DNA from 3 places in the Kribbella sp. WER1 genome. Region 3 is predicted to be linked to each of the others. Evidence: riboswitches for the same ligand, from Rfam matches in the RefSeq annotation. Region 3 holds a riboswitch; each other region holds the start of a gene.
What was found. Region 3 has a riboswitch for ZMP and ZTP ahead of ACXJJ3_RS00145 (bifunctional 5,10-methylenetetrahydrofolate dehydrogenase/5,10-methenyltetrahydrofolate cyclohydrolase). Riboswitches for the same ligand answer to the same signal wherever they lie in the genome.

Region 1 (7,131 bases), 700 kb from region 3:
CGTACTGCTGACGGTGTCGGTGTTCGCGATCTTCGGGTTGCTGTTCACGATGCCGCAGTACTTCCAGGGCATCAACGGGTCCGACGCATTGCACACCGGGCTGAAGTTGCTGCCGTTCATCGGCGGGATGACGGTCGGCGCGAAGCTGGCCGAGCCGGTGGAGTCGCGGATCGGTACCCGGCTGGTGGTGATGGCCGGGTTCGTGGTGATGGCGGTCGGGTTCGTGCTCGGCGCGTTCACCGACCTCGGCACCGGGTACGGGTACACGGCGATCTGGTTCGTGGTGGTCGGGTTCGGCCTCGGGTGTTCGATGCCGCAGGCAATGAACGCCGCGCTCGGGGTCCTGGATCCGGAGCGCGCCGGTACCGGGTCCGGGCTGTTGCAGGCGTTCCGTCAGGTCGGCGGGACAGTCGGTGTCGCGGTGCTCGGAACGGTACTGAACTCGGTGTACCGGCAGAACGTCGACACCACCGGTCTGCCGGCCCAGGTGGCGGACGCGGCGGAGCGGAGCCTGGCCGGTGGGCTCGCGGTGGCGTCCAAGACCGGGTCAGCGGGGCTGGCGAGCAGTGTGCGGGACGCGTTCCTGACCAGCCTGAACACCACCATGTGGGTCTCCGGCGGCATCGCCGTCGCCGGCGCGATTCTCGCCGCGGTACTGATGCCGAAAAAGGCTGCCCGCCCCCGGCAGGCCGAGGACGGGCAGGTCGTGATCAGCTGAGCTCGAGGCCCGGGTACAGCGGGTGCTTGTCGAGGATCTCCGCGGAGGCGGCGCGGGTCTTGTCGGCGACGCCGTCGGCGAGGACGTACTTCGCCTTCGACGGAGCGCCCGCGGCCGTCGTCGTCGGGGTGGTAGACGAGAGGACGTCGACGATCAGCTCGGCCACCCGGTCGAACTCGTCGGCGCCGAACCCACGCGTGGTGAGCGCCGGCGTACCGATCCGGACTCCGGAGGTGTACCAGGCGCCGTTCGGGTCCCGCGGTACGGCGTTCCGGTTGGTCACGATGCCCGCGTCGAGCAGCGCCGACTCGGCCTGCCGGCCGGTGATGCCGTACGACGAGACGTCGAGCAGGACGAGGTGATTCTCGGTACCGTCCGTGACCAGCTTGACGCCACGCTTCATCAGGCCCTCGGCGAGCGTGACCGCGTTGTCCGCGACGTTCTGCGCGTACTCCTTGAAGGCGGGCTGCCGGGCCTCGGCCAGCGCGACCGCCTTCGCCGCCATCGTCTGGCTGAGCGGGCCGCCGAGCACCATCGGGCAGCCGCGGTCGACGGACTCGGCGTACTCCGGCTGGCACAGCACCATGCCGCCGCGCGGGCCGCGCAGCGACTTGTGCGTGGTCGTGGTGGTGACATGCGCGTGCGGCACCGGGTCGAAGTCGCCGGTGAACACCTTGCCCGCGACCAGGCCGGCGAAGTGCGCCATGTCGACCATCAGGGTCGCGCCGACCTCGTCGGCGATCTCGCGCATCTTCGCGAAGTTCACCTTGCGCGGGTACGCCGAGTAGCCGGCGATCAGGATCAGCGGCTTGAACTCACGCGCCGCCCGGGCGACCTCGTCGTAGTCGAGCAGGCCGGTCGCGGGGTTCGTCCCGTACGAGTGCTGGTTGAACATCTTGCCGGAGATGTTCGGCCGGAAACCGTGCGTCAGGTGGCCGCCGGCGTCCAGCGACATGCCGAGCATCTTCTGGTCGCCGAGCGCCTTGCGGAGCTTGGTCCAGTCCTCCTCGGTCAGGTCGTTGACGTGCTTCGCGCCGGCCTCGGCGAGCGCCGGAGACTCGATCCGCTGCGCCAGGATCGCCCAGAACGCGACCAGGTTCGCGTCGATGCCGGAGTGCGGCTGGACATAGGCGTGCGGGGCGTTGAACAGCGCCTGCGCGTGGTCCGCGGCGGTCTGCTCGACGGTGTCGACGTTCTGGCAGCCGGCGTAGAAGCGGTGCCCGACGGTGCCTTCGGCGTACTTGTCCGACAGCCAGTTGCCCATCGTCAGCAGCGTGGCGGGGGAGGCGTAGTTCTCGCTCGCGATCAGCTTCAGCGAGGAGCGCTGGTCGGCCAGCTCGGCCCGGATCGCGCCGGCGATGGTCGGCTCGACCGCGGCGATCACCTGCAGCGCGTTGTTGTACGCGGCCGACGCGGCGGCGGCATCGAAGGTCTGAGTCATCGTTGTCTCTCCTGCGGTTTGCAGTGGGTCGAAGGCACCCAGGCGCACGGTGCCGACGGGTTTCGCTCCCCGGTGGTTCTCCACCTTCAGCGCGCCAGTCGCGACGCCGCTCACCCTATCGTGCGGTCGAGGATCCGCTCGAACGGCGTCGTCCGTGGGAGCGTGCCGAAGACGCCGCCCCAGTCGCCCGCCAGCCGCGACGCGACGAACGCGTCCGCGACCTCCGGCGTCGAGTGCCGGATCAGCAGCGAAGCCTGCAGACACAGGGCCATCAGCGCGGCGAGCCGTCGCGCACCGGCCTCGGCGTTGTCGACATCAGCAAGCGCTTGCAACACGTCGTTGACCGCGGCATCCAGCCGCTGGTCCGCACCCTGCACGGCCGCCAGCTCCGTCAGCCAGGCGTCGAGCGACTCCGGCCGCCGGAGCGCCCGCAGTACGTCGAGCGCGTTGACGTTGCCTGATCCTTCCCAGATCGAGTTCAACGGCGACTCCCGGTAGAGCAGCGGCAGCCCGGACTCCTCGACGTACCCGTTCCCGCCGAGGCATTCCAGCGCCTCGGCAACCATGAACGGCGTCCGCTTACATACCCAGAACTTCGCCAACGGCAACCCGATCCGCCGAAACGCCCCTTCGGCCGCCGCGCTGCGCGGGCGCTCGCCCGCCCCACCGCGAGATGCGTCGACGGCTGCGGCGAGGCGCATGGCGAGGGCTGTCGCGGCTTCGCTCTCGATCGCGAGATCGGCGAGGACGTTCTGCATCGCGGGCTTGTCCGCCAGCAGTCCGCCGAACGCCGACCGATGCCGCGTGTGCCAGACGGCCTCCACGAGCGCCCGCCGCTGGAGGGCGGACGACCCGAGTACGCAGTCCAGCCGGGTGGCCGCGACCATCTCGATGATCGTCCGGACCCCGGCGCCCTCCTCGCCCAGCCGGTACCCGATCGTCCCGTGGAACTCCACCTCGGACGACGCGTTCGACCGGTTCCCGAGCTTGTCCTTCAGCCGCTGCAGCGCGAACGGGTTCCGATTGCCGTCGGCAAGCACCCGCGGTACGACGAAGCAGCTCAGCCCGTCCGGCGCCTGCGCGAGCACCAGGAACACGTCCACCTGCGGCGCGGAACAGAACCACTTGTGCCCGTCCAGCTGGTACACGTCCCCGGCCGGCGTCGCCGTCGTCAGGTTCGCCCGGACGTCGGACCCGCCCTGCTTCTCGGTCATCCCCATCCCGGCCAGTACGCCGCCCTTCGCCGCGGCCGGCAGCCGTCGTACGTCGTACTCCGTGGACGCCAGCCGCGGTACCCACTCCGCCGCGAGCCGCTCGTCCGCCCGCAGCGCCGGGACAGCGGCGTACGACATCGAGATCGGGCAGCCGTGCCCGGGCTCCACCTGCGACCAGAGGTAGAACCCGGCCGCCCGGCGCAGGTGCGGCGCCGCTTGGTCGCTCGTCCACGGCGCGGCCTGCAGCCCGAACCCGACGGCCTGCTCCATCAGCCAGTGCCACGACGGGTGGAAGTCGACCTCGTCGATCCGGTTCCCGTACCGGTCGTGGGTGCGCAGGACGGGCGGGTTCTGGTTCGCCGGGAGGGCGTGCGCGCGGGCCTCCTCGGAGCCGGCCAGCTCGCCGATCCGGGTCAGCCCGGGGTCGGCGGTCAGGTCGCCGGCGAGGGCGGCGTACGGACGCAGAGCGTCACCGAGCGCCGGGTCGCGCGTGAAGAAGTTCACGCCCCGCAGTGGGGGAGCCTGGTTCGTTACCGCGAATGGGTCCGCCATGTCAGTACGGTAAGCGGTATGGCACGTTCTGGGGCAGGACCCACTGGTGGGAGCTCCCTCTCATTGGCATGGGTTCGCAAAGTCCCCGCGACGACCTGGAAGCTGCTCACCCAGACGGTCGGGGTGTGTTTGCGTTACCGGGTCACCGGTCTCGCGGCCGAGGGGGCGTTCTTCGCGATCCTCTCGCTGCCGCCGCTGATCTTCGGGCTGGCGGGTTCGCTCGGTTACATCGCGAGCCGGTGGTTCGAGGTCGAGACGATCAACGACGTCAAGCAGCAGATCGTCGACCTGGCCGCCCGGGCGCTCACCGACGACTCGATCAAGAACGTGATCGCGCCGACCCTGGACCAGGTGCTGAACGGCGGCCGGCCGGACGTGATCTCGATCGGTTTCGTGCTGGCGCTGTGGTCCGGCAGCCGGGCGCTGAACGTGTTCGTGGACACCATCACGATCATGTACGGGATGGGCGGCAAGCGCGGCATCGTCCGGACCCGCGCGCTGTCGTTCAGCCTGTACTGCGCCGCGCTGGTGATCGGCGTGATCGTGCTGCCGCTGGTGCTGGCCGGCCCGAGCGCGGTCGACGAACTGTTGCCGCACCGCCTCGACTTCCTGAACCAGCTGTACTGGCCGGTCGTCACGATCCTGTCCGCGGGCTTCCTGAACACCCTGTACCACCTGTCGGTCCCGATCCGGACGCCGTGGGTCTCGGACCTGCCGGGCTCGTTCCTGGCGCTGTCGATCTGGATCCTGGGCAGCTTCGTGCTCCGCTGGGTCCTGCAGAGCACGGTCGGCGGTACGTCGATCTACGGCCCACTGGCGGCACCGATCGCGGTACTGATGTGGCTCTACATGACCGCGATCGCGGTACTGATCGGTGCCGCGCTGAACGCTGTGGTGGACCGGCTGTGGCCGCACCGGGCGCAGGTCGCCGAGGTGAAGAAGGACGAGCCGGAGCCCGCCGCGGACGAGGTCGAGCCGGTGATGAAGGCGGAGCCGGAGCAGCACCACTCGCTGACGCCGGTGGAGTCGGACGAGCGTCCGGAGGCCGAGGCGGCGCGCAAGCTTGAGGAGTTGGCGGAGGAGCCGCGCAAGATCGCTCCCGCCGTACGCAAGGGTCTGAAGAAGGCGGCCATCGGCAAAAAGGCCACTGAAAAGAAGAAGGCTGTCGAGGAGCCGTCCGACGAGCCGGCGCGGGTCGGAAAACCGGGTGCGCAGGGGGACGGCGACGACCTACGCTGACGGCATCGCGACAGCCGGTCCAGGCGGACCGCACAGGACCCGAAGGGAGGCAACCCGCCATGAGCTTCGAACAGGCCGAACGGCCCGTTGTCTTCCTTGTCGTCCGTCCGCGGAGCTGAAACCCGCGGCCGGACCCTTCGAAAGGTTCGCCGCATGTCAGCCACACTCCAGGCCCTGGGACTCGACAGCTCCACGGCCGCTGCTCTGCACGACGTCCCCGAGGACCTGGTCCCGGGACGGGTCGCCCGGGTCGACAAAGGCCTGGCGACGGTCTTCACCACCGACGGGCCGGTCCGGGCCAGCTGGTCCGGAGCACTGCTCGCCGACATAGCGTCGGACGCCCAGGCCGGCCCGTGCACCGGTGACTGGGTCGTACTGCGCTTCTGGCCGGATGACCGGATCACGGTCGAATCGGTCCTGCCCCGCCGGTCCGCGATCGTTCGCGCCGAGGTCGGCGGGTCGTCCCGCGGCCAGGTGCTCGCGTCCAACGTCGACGTGATCGCGATCGTCGTCGGCCTCGTCCCGGAGCCGAACATCGTCCGGATCGAGCGCTTCATGGCGCTCGCCTGGGAGAGCGGCGCGCGGCCGGTCGTCGTACTGACCAAAGCGGACCTCGTGAGCGACGCCGAGCTGTTGGCGGAGGACGTGGCCGCTGCTGCGCCCGGGGCCGACGTACTGGTGTGTAGTGCGAGCACGGGCGCCGGGATGGACGGCGTACGTGAGCTATTGGCCGGTAACGCGACCCTGGCGCTGCTGGGGTCCAGCGGTGCGGGTAAGTCGTCGCTGGTGAACGCACTGGCCGGTGTGGAACTGCTGGACGTGCAGGACATCCGGGAGGACGGCAAGGGGCGGCATACGTCTGTACGGCGCGAGCTGATCGTGTTGCCGTCTGGTGGCGTCGTGATTGACACGCCTGGGCTGCGGGGGATCGGGCTGCAGGAGAGCGGGGAAGGGCTGGCCGCGGCGTTCCCGGACATCACGGAGCTGGCAGAGCAGTGCAAGTTCAAGGACTGCTCGCACGAGTCGGAGCCTGGGTGCGCGGTACGGGCGGGGCTCGAGGACGGCACGCTGCCGTACCGGCGGTACGAGAGCTGGGTGAAGCTGCAGCGCGAGGCGGCGTACATGGCGCGGCGTGCGGACGTGCGGCTGCGGAACGAGGCGAAGAAGGAGTGGGTCCGGGCGGCGAAGTCGTACCGCCGGGACTGGAAGCCTCGTCCTTGATGCTGTGTCTTTTGATGAAAGGATCGGTTGCATGAACCGATCAGTGCTGGTGACAGGGGCTTCGCGGGGGATCGGCGCGGCGACGGCGCGAGCGTTCGCCGCCGCGGGGGACCGGGTGGCGGTACACTACAGCTCGTCCGGCGAGGCAGCCGCGCAGCTGGTGAAGGAGCTGCCCGGGTCGGGCCATCTCGCCGTCCAGGCGGACCTCGCGGATCCGGACGCGATCGAGGCGATGGTCTCGGACGCGGCGACCGCGCTGGGCAGCATCGACGTACTCGTGAACAACGCCGGCGTCTACCACCCGCATCGGATCCGGGAGACGACGTACGCCGAATGGCAGCGGGTGTGGGCCGACACGCTCGCGGTGAATCTCGTTGGCCCGTCCAACGTCACGTGGTGCGCCGTACGGCACATGACCCGCGGCGGGCGGATCGTGAACGTCTCGTCCCGCGGCGCGTTCCGCGGCGAGCCGAACCAGCCCGCGTACGGCGCGTCGAAGGCGGCGATCGTGTCGTTCACCCAATCCCTGGCGCGGGCGCTCGGCCCGGAAGGCATCGCCGTCACCGCGATCGCACCGGGCTGGACGGTCACCGACATGGCCGCGGTGAACCTGGCCGGCGACGGCTACGACCGACGCCGGCTGGAAAGCCCCCTCGAACGCGTCGCCGGCCCGTCCGAGGTAGCGGCCGCGATCCTGTACCTCGCATCCCCGGAGGCAGAGTTCGCCACCGGCACCGTCCTCGACT
Region 2 (7,131 bases), 1.4 Mb from region 3:
CCCAGACCTGTGCGATCAGCCAACTCATGGAATCCCCTACGAAGGCTACGGACCACGGCGACCCTACTCCGTCAGCCCTCTCGGCCGCACTTCACCTGGAGACGAATGCACGGTTCAGCCCTGTCGGCCGCACTTCACCTGGAGAAGGACGCACGGTTCAGCCGGCCGGGTTGACGCGGATTTCGGCGCGGCGGTTGGCGATCCGGCCGGTGCCGGTGGTGTTGGAGGCGATCGGGAACGCCTCGCCGTACCCGTTCGCGGTGATCCGTCCCGCGGCGACGCCGAGGCGTACCAGCTCCGCCTTCACCGCGGCAGCGCGGCGTTCGGACAGCGGCAGGCTGGTCGACGGGGAGCCGAGGTTGTCGGTGTGCCCGGCGACCTCGACGCGGGCCGTCGTACAGGACTTCAGCAGTACGGCGGCCTCGACCACGGACGGCTTCGACGCGTCGTTCACGATCGACGTGCCGGAGAGGAAGTTGATCGGGTGCTGTCGGGTGAACGCGGCCAGCCGGGTCGGGAAGGTTCGGCACGGTTCGCTCTGCGTGGTGGGCTTCGGCAGCACCAGCTGGTCCGCGACGACCGCGCCCGGGACCGCCTTCGCCGCGGCCCGTCCGACGGTCGCCTTGGTCGCCTGGTCCGGTACCTGTCCGGACAACGTGACGGTCTCCCCGTCGTACCGCACCGACGCGTCGCCGGTCCCGATCGCGAGCGCCCGCAGCAACGCGGTCAACGCGCTCGCGTCGGCCAGCCCGTTCGCCGGGTCGATCGTGGTCCGGTCGTCGTACTCGCGGTCCGCCCCGAGCACCTGCCGCACCTCGGCGCCGAGCGCGTCCTTCACCGCCTGGCTGCGGACCGGCGCCTGCACCCGGATCGCCTGATCCGTCCGCCCGACCTCGAACTCCGGTACGTCGTCCTGCACCGGAGCACCGCTCGTCGTCGGCGAAGGCGTCGCCGGCGTGGGCGTCGCCGGTACGGCGCCCCCGTGGTCGATCCGCACCGCCCGTACCCCGTCGACGGCGGCGACGACCTCCCGGACCTGCCCCTCGTCGACGCCCGCGGGCACGGTGACGTGCGCGTCCCGGCCGTCGAAGTCGACGGAGCCGGTCTCGATCCCGCGAGCCTTCAACGCCGCCTGGGTGCGTTCGCGCAGGTCGTCCTCGGTGGTGCCGGCGCGGGCCGGAACCAGGATGGCGGTGAGCAGTACGGGCACCGCGATGGCCGCGAGCAGCCAGATGACGAGCGGCCGTCGGACAAGACCGGGCACTGTTCCTCCGTGGATGCGGTCAGAGTGGCCGTGCGCGAGGAGAGTACTCCGCCGCGCCCGTCCACCGCACACCGCAAGGCCATGCGGCGCCGGGTTTCTTGTCCTTTCTCGGACAGGACGCATATGCGCCAGCCCGCTGCACCACGAATCCCTTGACTTAGTTAGTGCCGTGAACCGTACTTAGCTCGGGCCGGTTTCGACTGGGGAGGGCTTGTTGTGCTGCCGATCGCTGCTGGGACGGAAGACAGACAGACCGATTCGTCGCTGATCGTCGGGGTGGCCGCGTCCACCGCCGAACGGGTGCATCTGGCGCGCCTGCTGGGCGGGGCCGACGCGCTGCTGCTGGTGTCGAACGCCGACCAGGCGCGCGCGTTCTTCGAACTGACCGGCGCCGCGCCGCGGATCGTGTCCGCGGCCGAACCTCCACAGATCAAGGCGGTTCCGGAGCCGATCCCCGAGCTGCAGCTGGACGTCGACCGCCGGGTGGTCCGCTGGAAGGACCGCGAACTGCCGCTCACCCGGCTGGAGCACGACTTCCTGCACTGCCTGGCGGCCGAACCCGGCCGGGTGTGGACGTACCAGCGCCTGCACCACGCGGTCTGGGGCAACGAGCACCTCGGCCACGGCTCGCACATCCACTCGGTCGTCAAACGCCTGCGCCAGAAGCTCGCGAACCTCGGCGCCGCGGTCACCATCCACGCGGTCCGCGGCGTCGGCTTCCACCTGCTGCCCGCGGCCTGATCCGCAGAGCCGCGCATTCAGTAAACTGCGGACGGGCCGTGACTGGCGCGGGAGGTGGGGTTCACCACCGGGGAGCGGTCCCGTCTCGATGACGTACGCCGTGCGCCTGGGCTTCTGGTATCGACCTGGAGGCCGGCATGGGACGACCCCGCGTGGTGGGAATCGTCAACGTCACGCGGGACTCGTTCTCCGACGGGGGACGCTATCTACGGCCGGACGCCGCGATCGAGCACGCCCGGCGACTGCACGCCGACGGCGCGGACGTGGTGGAGCTGGGCCCCGCGTCGAGCCATCCGGACGCGGAGCAGGTGCCGCCGGCCGAGGAGATCGCCCGCCTGACCCCGGTCGTCGACGGTCTGCGGAAGATTCCGTGGGGCGTCGACTCGTACCACCCGGAGACGCAGCGGTGGGCCGTCGCGCGCGGGGCGTCGTACCTGAACGACATCCAGGGATTCCCGCCGCCGTACGACGGACTTGTCGACAGCTCGTGCGTCCTGGTCGTGATGCACTCGGTGCAGCGGACCGGCCCGGCGACCCGGGTGGCGACCGACGCGGCGGAGATCTGGACCCGCGTCGAGGACTTCTTCGACGAGCGGATCGCCGCACTCCAGTCCGCGGGAATCTCCCGCGAACGCCTGGTGCTGGACCCGGGCCTCGGCTACTTCCTCGGCAGTACGCCGGAACCGTCCATCGCGATCCTCCGCGACCTCAGCCGCCTCAAGGAGCGGTACGGCGTACCCGTCCTCGTCTCGCCGTCGCGGAAGTCGTTCCTGCGCGAGATCACCGGGACCCGCACGGCCGGGATCGGCCCGGCGACCCTCGCCGCCGAACTGGCCGCGGCCGACCAGGGCGCCGACTACATCCGCACCCACGAGCCGCACGCGCTACGGGACGCCTTGCTGGTCCGGGGCGTTTTGCGGAACTTTTCCGGCACCTGCTGACGGAAAAGTTCCGCAAAACGAGGCTCGGCCCCGGACCCGCAACGGGTCCGGGGCCGAGTACTACCTGACTACTTGATCGACTCCAGTGCGAAGTCCTCGACGACAGGAGTCCCGTTGACCAGCTTGGTGGTGCGGGTCTGGGGCTTGTAGCCGTCCTTCGCGGCGATCAGGGTGAGCGGGTTGTTGCGACGGTCCAGCCAGTACGCGTACTGGCCGTTGTTGTCGGTGATGAACGTGTAGGACTGCGCCCACGAGTCCACCTCGACGATCGCGCCCGGGAGCGGAGCGGACGCGCCGGCCGAGCTGACGCCCGTGACCGTACCCATCAGCTTGCTCCAGGTGGTGGGCGGAGTGACGTTCATCGTCACGCCGACCGGTGCGACCGAGTAGGGGGTGTTCTCACCGATCGTCACGGCACCCGTGTAGGCGCCGGGCTGGTCGACGCTCGCGGAGAGCGTCACCTTGACGGTCGTCGACTGTCCCGGGGCCAGCGTGGCCGCGGTCTGGTCGAGGGACATCCAGCTCACGTCCCCGGACGACTCGGCACAGTCCTCGAGACCCGGCAGGGCCTCACTGTCCGCGGTCGCCGTGAAGCCGCCGGACGAGCCGCCGACCTTGTAGAAGCCGCACGCCGCGCCACCGCGGTACCGCGGCAGGTTGGAGTTCGGCAGTGCCGACCAGGCCTCGGCGGCCGGGTCGTAGGCGAAGCCGGCGTTGGTGACCGCACCGGCCTGGACGCCGCCGACGATCAGCAGCTTGCCACCGGCGACGGCGTACGACGCCGCCCAGTGGTCGGCCGGGGCGTCCGCGATCGCGGTCCAGGAGTCGGCTCCCGGATCGTAGACGTAGGCCGACTTGAGCGAGTTCGTGCCGTCGTTACCGCCGGCGCAGTACAGCTTGCCGTCGATGGCGCCGCAGGACGCGAACGCGACCGACTTCGGGTAGTTCGCCAGCGTCTGCCAGCTGTTCGCGTCGGCGTCGTACCGCACCACGGTGTTGCTCATCGGGGTGCAGTTCGCGGTGGTGCAGCCGCCGACGGCGTACAGCTTGCCGTCGAGCACGGCCTGGCCGGCGGCGGCCCGGGGAGCCGGGTTGGCCGCGACCGCGGTCCAGGCGTTGGACGCCGGGTCGTACGACCAGGTGTCCGCGGCCGGGCCGGAGGCGCCCCAGCCGGAGCTGGCGACGATCTTGCCGCCGACGACGCCGACGGTGATCGCGTTGCGGGCGCCCGGCAGCGGGGCGATCGCGGTCCAGGCGAGCGACGCCGGGTCGTACACGTAGCTGTTCGCCGTCGACGCACTACCGTTGCCACCGGCAATCGAATAGATCTTGCCGTCGAGGTTGACCACCCGGTTGTCCATCACCGTCGCCGGGTAGTCGGCGATGTCGGCCCACGGAGCCGCCATCGGCTTCGCGGCCGCCGTCGGCGTGCCGGTCTTGCCGGACAGCATCCGGGCGAACGACGTGTCCACCGCGAGCCGCTGCAGCGGGGCGCCGACCCCGTTCTCGACCTCGGCCTTGGTGGTCTTGGTGCCGTTCGCGTTCTCCAGGACGAATCCGCTGTTCTTCTCGCCGAACTTCACGTCCACCGGCGCGCCACCGGTGTTGGTGACCTTGAACGACTTGGTCACCTTGCCGGTCGGCAGCTTCAGGCTGCCGGTGATGCTGCCCGGCGTGACGGCCAGCCGGCCGGCCTTCAGCGTGTAGTCGGCGGTGGTGGCCCAGTCGGCCTCGACCCCGACGGTCGCGGACGAGCTGACGTAGTTGCCGGCCTTGGCGGTGAAGTTCTGGTTGCCGTCGGCCGCCGTGTACAGCCAGTAGAAGCCGTCGTTCAGGCCGGTGTCCTCGGGCGTCGCCTCGGTGGTCGCGCTCTCGGTGGTGCCGTCGTGGCTGACGACCGCGCCGTTCACGTAACCGTTGGTGTTGGCGTCCTTGACGTTGCCGACGACGATGCCGCCGCCGGTCGGCACACAGGTGACCTGGCTGCCGATCAGGACGTTGTCGATCTCCCACCACCAGGCGTACTTCGCCTCGTAGTAGTGGAACCGGACCTGCACGTTGGCCTGTCCGGCGGCCTGCGGGATCGCGATCTCCTTCTGGCCGGTCGCGTTCGCGGTCTGCGCCAGCACGGTGGTCCAGGTGGCGCCGCCGTCGATCGAGACGTCCACGTCGGCCTTGTCACCGAGCCGCTTGAAGTCCTGGTTGAACCGGATCACCGGAGCGGCGACCGAGGTCAGGTCCACGACCGGGCTGACCAGCGAGGTGTCCTGCTGCCCGCCGCTGCCGTACTTGTCGGAGTCGGCGATCGCGAAGTTGCCGCTGCCGCCGGTGGTGTTGCCCCGGCTGCCCGGGTTGTCGAACTTCCAGACCTGGCCGTTGCCCTTGCCGTCGACGACCGTCCAGCCGTTCGGCGCGGTGGTGCCGTCGAACGTCTCGTAGACGCCGTCCGAGCCCCACTTGTAACCGGGCGCCGTGGTGCACGAGGTGGAGTCGGCCGGGACGGCGATGTTCTGCGTCAGGTTGCCGCTGCCGACCGTGATCGGCTGGCTGACCGTCGCGTACCCGGGGTACTTCGTCTCGATCTTCAGCGAGTACGCCGCGCCCGACGGGACCTTCAGGCTGTACCGGCCGTTGCTCGGGGTGGTGTAGTCGAACACGCCGCCCGGACCCTCGACCGAGACCTTCGCGTACAGCGGCCACCCGTGGCCCGAACCGTCGGTGACGGTACCGCCGACGCTCACCTGCGGGGTGCTGTCGAGCGCGAAGTCCTTGGTGGTGGTCTGACCGGTCGTGATCGTCGCGGTCGCGGTGGCGGTCTTGTACCCGAAGGACGAGACCGTCAGGTTGTAGTCGCCGGCAGGCAGTACGGACGAGAACGTGCCGTTGCTGCCGGTGGTCAGCGTCTTGTCGGGCTGGCCGTCGGCCTTGATGGTCACGCTCGCACCGGCCAGCGCGGCACCACCGGTGGCGGCGGTGACGGTACCGGACAGCGTGCCGGTGTCGCCGATCGGCGCGGCGCTCACCAGCGCCAGCGCGTCCAGGCGGCCCTGGCCGAAGACGTTGTTGTTCGCGTCGGTGCCGCCGCACTGGCTGTCCGGCGTGTCGATCGCGGTCGAGTTCAGCAGCGCGCGGGTCGCGGCCACGTCACCCTTGAGGGCCGGCGACGCGGACCACAGCAACGCCACGGTGGCCGTCAGGTGTGGTGTCGCCATCGACGTACCGTTGAAGGCGCCGTACGTGTTGCCCGGCAGGCTGGAGCGGACGTTGACACCGGGGGCCGAGATGTTCGGCTTGATGGTGCCGTTCTGACCCGCACCGCGGCCGGAGAACGACGCGATGTTGTTGTTGATGTCGTAGGCGCCCGCCGAGTAGTTGCTTGTCAGGCTTCCTGGCGAACCGCTGCTCTGACAGGCCGATCCGCTGTTGCCGTTGGCGAACGCACCGAAGATCCCGGACGCGGTCCAGGCCAGCGTGATGTCCTCCATGAACGGGTCGTTCGACGGCAGCGTGGAGCCCCAGGAGTTGTTGATGACGTTCGGGCGCTTGCTGGCGTCCGGGTTCTGGCCCTGCAGGTCGGTCGGCTCCAGCATCCACTGGCCGGACGAGATCAGCGCGGCGTCGCTCGGGCAGCAGCCGTTCGCGGCGATCCACTTCACGCCCGGGGCGACCCCGATCTGGTTGCCCGCGCCGTCGTCGCCGACCATCGTGCCCATCGTGTGGGTGCCGTGGCCGTTGCCGTCGGACGGTGCGTTCGGCGAGGTGCCGGCCGCGTCGAACCAGTTGTAGTTGTGGTTGAAGGTGCCGTCACCGTTGTTGCCGCGGTACTGCTTCACCAGCGCCGGGTGGTCGTACTGCACCCCGGTGTCGATGCTGGCGACGACGATGCCCTCACCCTTGTCGCCGTACTGCGACCAGACCTGGTTCGCCTTGATGTTCGCGACGCCCCACTCGACCGACTGGACCGCCTTCTCCTGCGTGCCCGGCGTGACCTTCGGTACCTCGATCTGGACCGGCGCGTACAGGCCCTCGACCTCGGAGTGGGTGGCCAGGTCCTGGGCGAGCGCGAGCGAACCGTTCTCGATCCGGATCGCGTTCGTGCCCCAGAACGCCTGGTACTTCACGTGTTGCGCGTCCAGGTCGGCGCGGACCTTCGCCTGGCTGTCCGCGGCGGCCTTCTTCAGCGCG
Region 3 (7,131 bases):
AAGGGTGGGGAGTGAACCGCTCGATGACATCTGATGCCTCCGGCCGGCTGCCGGAAGCCTTCCTGACCCCGGGCGGCTCGTCGTTCATGGACTTCCTGGCCGGGCACGCGCCCGACCTGTTGCCCGGACGCCGGTCGCTCGGACAGGGCGACCTGTCCAGCGAAGTCCCGCACGGTACGACGATCGTCGCAGCCACCTTCCCCGGTGGTGTCGTGATGGCCGGCGACCGGCGGGCCACGATGGGCAACATCATCGCCCAGCGTGACATCGAGAAGGTGTTCCCGGCCGACGAGTACTCGGTGGTCGCCTTCGCCGGCTCGGCCGGTTTCGGGATCGAGATGGTCCGGTTGTTCCAGGTCGAGCTGGAGCACTACGAGAAGCTCGAAGGCGCGACGCTGAGCCTGGACGGCAAGGCGAACCGGTTGAGCGCGCTGATCCGCGGCAACCTGCCGATGGCGATGCAGGGCCTCACCGTGGTGCCGCTGTTCGCCGGGTACGACGAGGACATCAAGGGCGGCCGGATCTTCTCCTACGACCCGACCGGCGGGCGGTACGAGGAGACCCACTTCCACAGCGTCGGCTCGGGCTCGCTGTTCGCCCGCGGCGCGCTGAAGAAGCTCTACCGGCCGGACTTGTCCGAGATCGACTGCGTGACGGTGACGATCCAGTCCCTGATCGACGCGGCCGACGACGACTCGGCGACCGGCGGGCCGGACATGCTGCGGCGGATCTTCCCGGTGGTCGGCGTGGTCACCGCGGACGGTTACCGGCGGCTGCCCGAGGACGAGGTGGCCTCCCTGGTCGACGCGGCCTGGGAGCAGCGCCACCGGCGTCCCGACGGTCCTGCCGCTCCGTCCCTGACCTGACCACCCTGAACTGACAGAGGACTCGATGAGCGTTCCCTTCTACGTCTCGCCCGAGCAGCTGATGCGGGACCGGGCGGACTTCGCCCGGAAAGGCATCGCCAAGGGCCGCAGCGCGATCGCGCTGCAGTACGCCGACGGCATCCTGTTCGTCGCGGAGAACCGGTCGCCCGCGCTGCACAAGGTGGCCGAGATCTACGACCGGATGGCGTTCGCCGCCGTCGGCCGGTACAACGAGTTCGAGAACCTGCGGATCGCCGGCGTCCGGCTCGCCGACATGCGTGGGTACTCCTACGACCGGCGCGACGTGACCGGCCGCGCGCTCGCGAACGCGTACGCGCAGACGCTCGGCGCGATCTTCTCCTCCGGCGGCGAGAAGCCGCTCGAGGTGGAGATCCTGGTCGCCGAGGTCGGCGCGGGTGCGTCCGACGACCAGATCTACCGGCTCACGTACGACGGCTCGATCGCCGACGTCCAGGGGTACGCCGTGATGGGCGGCCCGGCAGACCAGGTCGCTGACTATGTCGGCGAGCACTACCAGGAGGGGATCTCGCTGGCCGGCGCGCTCCGGCTCGCGGTGGATGCCCTCGGCCACGACGGCACCGAGGTCCGGCAGCTGACACCGGACCAGCTCGAGGTCGCGGTGCTGGACCGGACCAGGTCGCAGGTCCGCAAGTTCAAGCGCATCTCCGAGGCGACGCTGGAAACCATCCTCTCGGAGTCCCACCCGGACTCCGACGATTCGACGGATGGCGACGAGGAGACCGCGGCGAAGTCCGAGGACACAACCTCCGCCGAGACCACGTCCGCCGGGAGCACGTCCGCGGAGACGCCGGTCGCGCCGCCGTCCGACGATGACGACGCCCCGGTCGCCCCGCCGGAAGACCCCGACGACAACCGTCCGCTGTGACGGACCAGATCGACAACTCAGCCGCCACGACCAACGTGGCGGCTGAGCCGTCTCACCCCCCAAACCCCACCACCCACACGTCACCCACCGACACGGTGGTGGGGGATCCGGCGCCGTGGGAGTTGTTGGGGGAGGAGGTCGGGTTCGAGCGGTTCCTGTCGGTGCGGCTGCGGCGGTACCGGATGCCGGACGGGCGGGAGATCGAGTGGGACGTCTCCGGCCGTGAGGCGGGCGTGGACGCCGGGGTGACGGTGCTGCCGTTGACGCCGGACGGGCGGATCGTGACGATCCGGATGTTCCGCGCCGGCCCGGACACCGTCGTGACCAACCTCCCGGGCGGTCTCGTCGAGCCCGGCGAGGACGTGGCGGCGGCCGGTGCGCGCGAGCTCGAGGAAGAGACCGGGTACACCTGCGAGACCCTCGACGTGGTCGGCTGGCAGTGGTCCGGTGCGTCCTCGACCTTCCGCAAGTACGTCGCGATCGCCCGCGGCTGCCGCCCCGACGGCAAGCAGCAGCTGGACGAGGCCGAGGACTGCGTACCGGTCGAGCTCACCGTCGACGCATTCCGCGCCGAGCTGCGCAACCCGGGCGCGATGACCGGCATCGACGCCGCCTACCTGGCGCTGGACCACGCCGGCCTGCTCTAGACTCGAGGCGGACCGCGACTGGCGTTGAGGTGGACGAACCACCGGGGAACGGTCTGCCATCCGGCTTCGCCGCGCGCCTGGGCACCTTCGAACTCAGAGGAGTGTGCGCGCATGAGTGCTGAGCTGATGATCGGTACCGACCTCGCCGCCGAGATGGTGGCGAAGGCGGCGGAGCGGGCGGCCGTCCTGCAGGAGAAGTACGGCGTCCAGCCGTGCCTGGCGACCGTCCTGGTCGGCGACGACCCGGCGTCCGCGACGTACGTGCGGATGAAGCAGAACCGGTCGAAGAAGGCGGGTATCGCGTCCCGCAGCGTCGTGCTGCCGGCCTCGACGAGCACCCAGGAGCTGGTCGCGGAGATCACCAAGCTGTCCGAGGACCCGGCGGTGCACGGGATCCTGCTGCAGCATCCGGTGCCGGCGCAGATCGACGAGCGAGCCGCGTTCGAGGCGATCGACCCGGGCAAGGACGTCGACGGCGTCACGATGCGGTCGTTCGCGGCGATGGCGTTCGGCGATCCCGGCTTCCGGTCCGCGACGCCCGGCGGGATCATGCGGTTGCTGGCGGCGTACGACGTACCGCTGGAAGGCGCGCATGCGGTGGTGATCGGCCGCAGCCCGATCCTCGGGAAGCCGGCCGGCATGTTGCTGCTGGCATCGAACGCGACGGTCACGTACGCGCACTCCCGGACCCGCGACCTCCCGGACCTGGTCCGGACCGCCGACGTGGTGATCGCCGCGGTCGGCAAGGCGAACTTCGTCCGCGGCGACTGGCTGAAGCCGGGCGCGGTGGTCGTCGACGCCGGGTACAACGAGGGCAACGTCGGCGACGTGCACTTCGTCGAGGCGGCCGAGGTGGCGCGGCTGATCACGCCGGTGCCGGGCGGGGTCGGGCCGATGACGATCGCGCTGCTGCTGGAGCAGACGGTCGACGCCGCTGAGACGGCTGTCCACGCCTTGACTACGCTGAACTAGTCTTTGGGGCAGACGAACGAGGAGGAACGACGTGCCGGTACGCGCGATCCGGGGTGCCACCCAGCTGGACGTGGACGAGCGCGAGCATCTGCTCGAGCGGACCGCGGAGCTGGTGAAGGCGGTCCTGGAGGCGAACGATCTGGAGAACGAGGATCTGATCAGCATCCTGTTCACCGTCACGTCGGACCTCCGCTCGGAGTTCCCGGCGGTCGCCGGCCGCCAGATCGGGCTGACCGACGTACCGCTGATGTGCATGCAGGAGATCCCGGTGCCGCACGCGCTGCCGCGGGTCGTCCGGCTGATGGTGCACACCGAGACGCCGCGCTCGCGGGACAAGATCCAGCACGTGTACCTGCACGGCGCGGTCGCCCTCCGCCCAGACCTGACCGGCGCCCAGTGACCGAGCTGCGTGGTCCCGTGCGGATCGTCGGGACGGGCTTGATCGGGACGTCGATCGGGCTCGCGCTGGCGCGGCTCGGCGTCGTCGTGGAGCTCGTCGACGGCAACCCGGACAACGCGTTGATGGCCGAGCGGATCGGCGCCGGTTCGCGGGCCGTGCAGATCGAGCCGCAGCTGGTCGTGGTCGCCGTACCGCCGGATCACGTCGGAGCGGTCGTCGCCGAGCAGTTGCAGCAGACCACCGCGGTGGTGACGGACGCGGCGAGCGTGAAGAGCAAGCCGCTCGCGGACGCGCGCAGCCTGGTGCCGGACGTCAGCCGGTACGTCGGAAGTCACCCGATGGCCGGCTCCGAACGCAACGGCCCGCTGGCCGCGCGCGCCGACCTGTTCGACGGCGCCACCTGGGCCGTCACCCCGCACGGCACCAGCGACCCGGACGCCGTGGATCTGGTACGGCGGCTGGCCGAGGCGTGCGGTGCTCGTACCGTCGAGATGTCGGTGGCGGACCACGACCTCGGCGTCGCGCGCGTCTCCCACCTCCCGCACCTGATGTCCGCGCTGGCCGCCGGGACGCTGGCCGACGCGCCGTCCTCGCACCTGGAACTGTCCGGCCAAGGCGTCCGCGACGTGACCCGGATCGCGGCCGGCGACCCACGGCTGTGGACCCAGATCGTGTCCGCGAACTCGACGGCGCTGACCGGCCTGCTGGAGCAGATCCGCGGCGAGCTCGACCGGCTACTCGTTGCCCTCGGCAAGGAAGAGGCCGGCGACGAGCTGACCGCGATCCTCGGCCAGGGCGTATCCGGCGCGATCCGGGTCCCGGGCAAGCACGGCGCTCCGCACATCGACCTGGTCACGGTGCTGGTGACGATCCCGGACCGCCCCGGTCAGCTGGCGAAGCTGTTCGCCGACGCCGCCGAGTCCGGCGCCAACGTCGAGGACCTGCGCATCGACCACAGCCCCGGCCGCCCCGTCGGCGAGGTCGAACTGGCCGTCAAACCCGCCTCGGTCGACCAACTCGTCGAGGCCCTCAGCACCCGCGGCTGGGTGGTCCACACCTGAACTGTCCCTGTGCGACGGTAATCTTCGGGGCATGATCATCGCTGTGGACGGGCCGAGCGGCTCCGGTAAGTCGAGCACCGCCCGCGGAGTGGCCACCCGGCTCGGACTGCGGTACCTGGACACCGGCGCGACGTACCGCGCGGTGACCTGGTCGGCGGTCGAGCGTGGGCTGGACCTGGACGACACGGCGGCGGTCGCGCAGCGTGCCCGGGAGCTCGTGCTGGAGGTCAGCACCGACCCGTCGCGGCAGTTCGTGATCGCCGACGGGACCGACATCACCGCCGCGATCCGGGAGCCCGCGATCAGCGAGGTGGTCTCGAAGATCGCCACCAACCTGGACGTCCGCGCGGAGCTGATCCGGCGCCAGCGGGCGATCATCGACGACGCCCAGGAGACCGGCGGGATCGTCGTCGAGGGCCGCGACATCGCCACCGTGGTCGCCACCGACGCCGAGCTGAAGGTGCTGCTGACCGCCGACCAGGACGCCCGGATGGCGCGCCGCGGCGCCGAGCTCGCGGCCGGGTCTGTGACCGCGGCAGAGCTCCGGGACCAGATCGTCCGGCGGGATGCCGACGACTCGACCGTGTCGGAGTTCCAGGTCGCCTCCGACGGTGCGGTCACCATCGACTCCACCGACCTGACGCTTGAGGAGGTCATCGACGTGATCAGCCGACTCGCCAAGGAGACGGTCCCTCAAGGCCGGGAGCTATGACGGCGGAGCTCACCGGGCACCGGGAGCTGCCCCGGACCGACGATCTGCCGCCGCTGCCGTACCGGCTCGCGCTGCCGATGCGCGCGGTCGCCAGGCCGTACTTCCGGCTGAAGTACAACCTCACCGTCCACCACCAGGACCGATTCCCGCTGACCGGTCCGTTGCTGATGACCCCGAACCACCTGAGCCTGCTGGACGCCCCGCTGCTCGGCGCGATGGCGCCGCGGATGCTGCACCAGCTCGGCAAGATCGAGGTGTTCGGCGGGTTCCAGGGCGCGTTCCTGCGGCGGATCGGGCAGATCCCGGTCGACCGCTCGGCGTACGACGTCCTCGCCGTCCGCCGGTCGGTCCAGGTACTGCGGGACGGCCGGGTGCTGAACATCTACCCGGAGGGCACCCGTGGGCCGGGCGACTTCGGCCGGATCCGGAGCGGGGTGGCGTACCTGGCGATGGTCACCGGCGCGCCGATCCTGCCGGTGGCGCTGATGGGTACGCGGTTGCCGGACGGCGGCGTGGAGGGTCATCCGCCGACCGGAAGCCGGATCGACGTGGTGTACGGCGAACCCTTCACGGTCGACCGCGTACCCTTTCCCAGGAGACATTCCGACGTACAGGCGGTCGCCGACCACATCGGCGACGTGCTGCGCGCCCATGTGAAGGCGGCCGTCGAAGAAACCGGCCACCCACTTCCGGGCTGGCGAGACCAGAGGGACCCCCAATGACTGACCTGCCCACCGAAGTACCGACGCACGAGCGCGACGACGCCGGCCCGCTGCCGGTCCTCGCGATCGTCGGGCGGCCGAACGTGGGCAAGTCCACGCTGGTCAACCGCATCATCGGCCGCCGCGAGGCGGTCGTCGAGGACACCCCGGGCGTCACCCGCGACCGGGTGTCGTACGACGCCAACTGGTCCGGCCGCGAGTTCACGGTCGTCGACACCGGCGGCTGGGACCCGGACGCGGTCGGGATGGCCGCCCTGGTCGCGGCGCAGGCCGAGGTCGCGATCAACGCCGCGGACGCGGTGCTGTTCGTGGTCGACGCGGTGGTCGGCATCACCGACGCCGACGAGGCCGTCGTCCGGGTGCTGCGGAAGTCCGGCAAGCCCGTCGTACTGGCCGCGAACAAGGTCGACGACCAGCGCATCGAGGCCGAGGCGATGAACCTCTGGGGTCTCGGGATCGGCGAGCCGTTCCCGATCTCGGCGATGCACGGCCGCGGGACCGGCGACATGCTGGACGCGATCCTGGCCGCGCTGCCCGAGGCGCCGGCCGAGCGCGACGACGAGCTCGGTGGCCCGCGCCGGGTGGCGATCGTCGGCAAGCCGAACGTCGGCAAGTCCTCGCTGCTGAACAAGGTCGCCAAGGAGGACCGGGTCGTCGTCAGCGACGTCGCCGGTACGACGGTGGACCCGGTCGACGAGCTGATCACGCTGAGCGGCACGGAGTACCGGTTCATCGACACGGCCGGGATCCGGCGCAAGGTGAAGAACGCGACCGGCCACGAGTACTACGCCTCGCTGCGGACCAACGCCGCGATCGAGCGGGCCGAGGTCGTCGTGGTGGTGAT

Region 1: it holds a riboswitch for ZMP and ZTP, as region 3 does, so the genes downstream of both, ACXJJ3_RS03670 (glycine hydroxymethyltransferase) here and ACXJJ3_RS00145 (bifunctional 5,10-methylenetetrahydrofolate dehydrogenase/5,10-methenyltetrahydrofolate cyclohydrolase) in region 3, are expected to answer to the same signal.
Region 2: it holds a riboswitch for ZMP and ZTP, as region 3 does, so the genes downstream of both, folP (dihydropteroate synthase) here and ACXJJ3_RS00145 (bifunctional 5,10-methylenetetrahydrofolate dehydrogenase/5,10-methenyltetrahydrofolate cyclohydrolase) in region 3, are expected to answer to the same signal.

What each region holds. Positions count from the first base shown of each region.
Region 1 covers NZ_CM135186.1:732,508-739,638, reverse strand. Annotated here, with positions in the region: gene ACXJJ3_RS03675 (DHA2 family efflux MFS transporter permease subunit) at 1-718, shown strand, start outside; gene ACXJJ3_RS03670 (glycine hydroxymethyltransferase) at 711-2,159, opposite strand; ZMP/ZTP riboswitch at 2,189-2,271, opposite strand; gene ACXJJ3_RS03665 (acyl-CoA dehydrogenase family protein) at 2,270-3,925, opposite strand; gene ACXJJ3_RS03660 (YhjD/YihY/BrkB family envelope integrity protein) at 3,989-5,164, shown strand; gene rsgA (ribosome small subunit-dependent GTPase A) at 5,318-6,385, shown strand; gene ACXJJ3_RS03650 (SDR family NAD(P)-dependent oxidoreductase) at 6,417-7,131, shown strand, end outside.
Region 2 covers NZ_CM135186.1:7,262,095-7,269,225, forward strand. Annotated here, with positions in the region: gene arfA (channel-forming protein ArfA/OmpATb) at 158-1,264, opposite strand; gene ACXJJ3_RS35515 (winged helix-turn-helix domain-containing protein) at 1,481-2,005, shown strand; ZMP/ZTP riboswitch at 2,034-2,124, shown strand; gene folP (dihydropteroate synthase) at 2,143-2,946, shown strand; gene ACXJJ3_RS35525 (S8 family serine peptidase) at 3,015-7,131, opposite strand, start outside.
Region 3 covers NZ_CM135186.1:29,017-36,147, forward strand. Annotated here, with positions in the region: gene ACXJJ3_RS00125 (ubiquitin-like protein Pup) at 1-15, shown strand, start outside; gene prcB (proteasome subunit beta) at 24-866, shown strand; gene prcA (proteasome subunit alpha) at 892-1,773, shown strand; gene ACXJJ3_RS00140 (NUDIX hydrolase) at 1,770-2,420, shown strand; ZMP/ZTP riboswitch at 2,425-2,510, shown strand; gene ACXJJ3_RS00145 (bifunctional 5,10-methylenetetrahydrofolate dehydrogenase/5,10-methenyltetrahydrofolate cyclohydrolase) at 2,532-3,392, shown strand; gene aroH (chorismate mutase) at 3,424-3,792, shown strand; gene ACXJJ3_RS00155 (prephenate dehydrogenase) at 3,789-4,853, shown strand; gene cmk ((d)CMP kinase) at 4,885-5,565, shown strand; gene ACXJJ3_RS00165 (lysophospholipid acyltransferase family protein) at 5,562-6,287, shown strand; gene der (ribosome biogenesis GTPase Der) at 6,284-7,131, shown strand, end outside.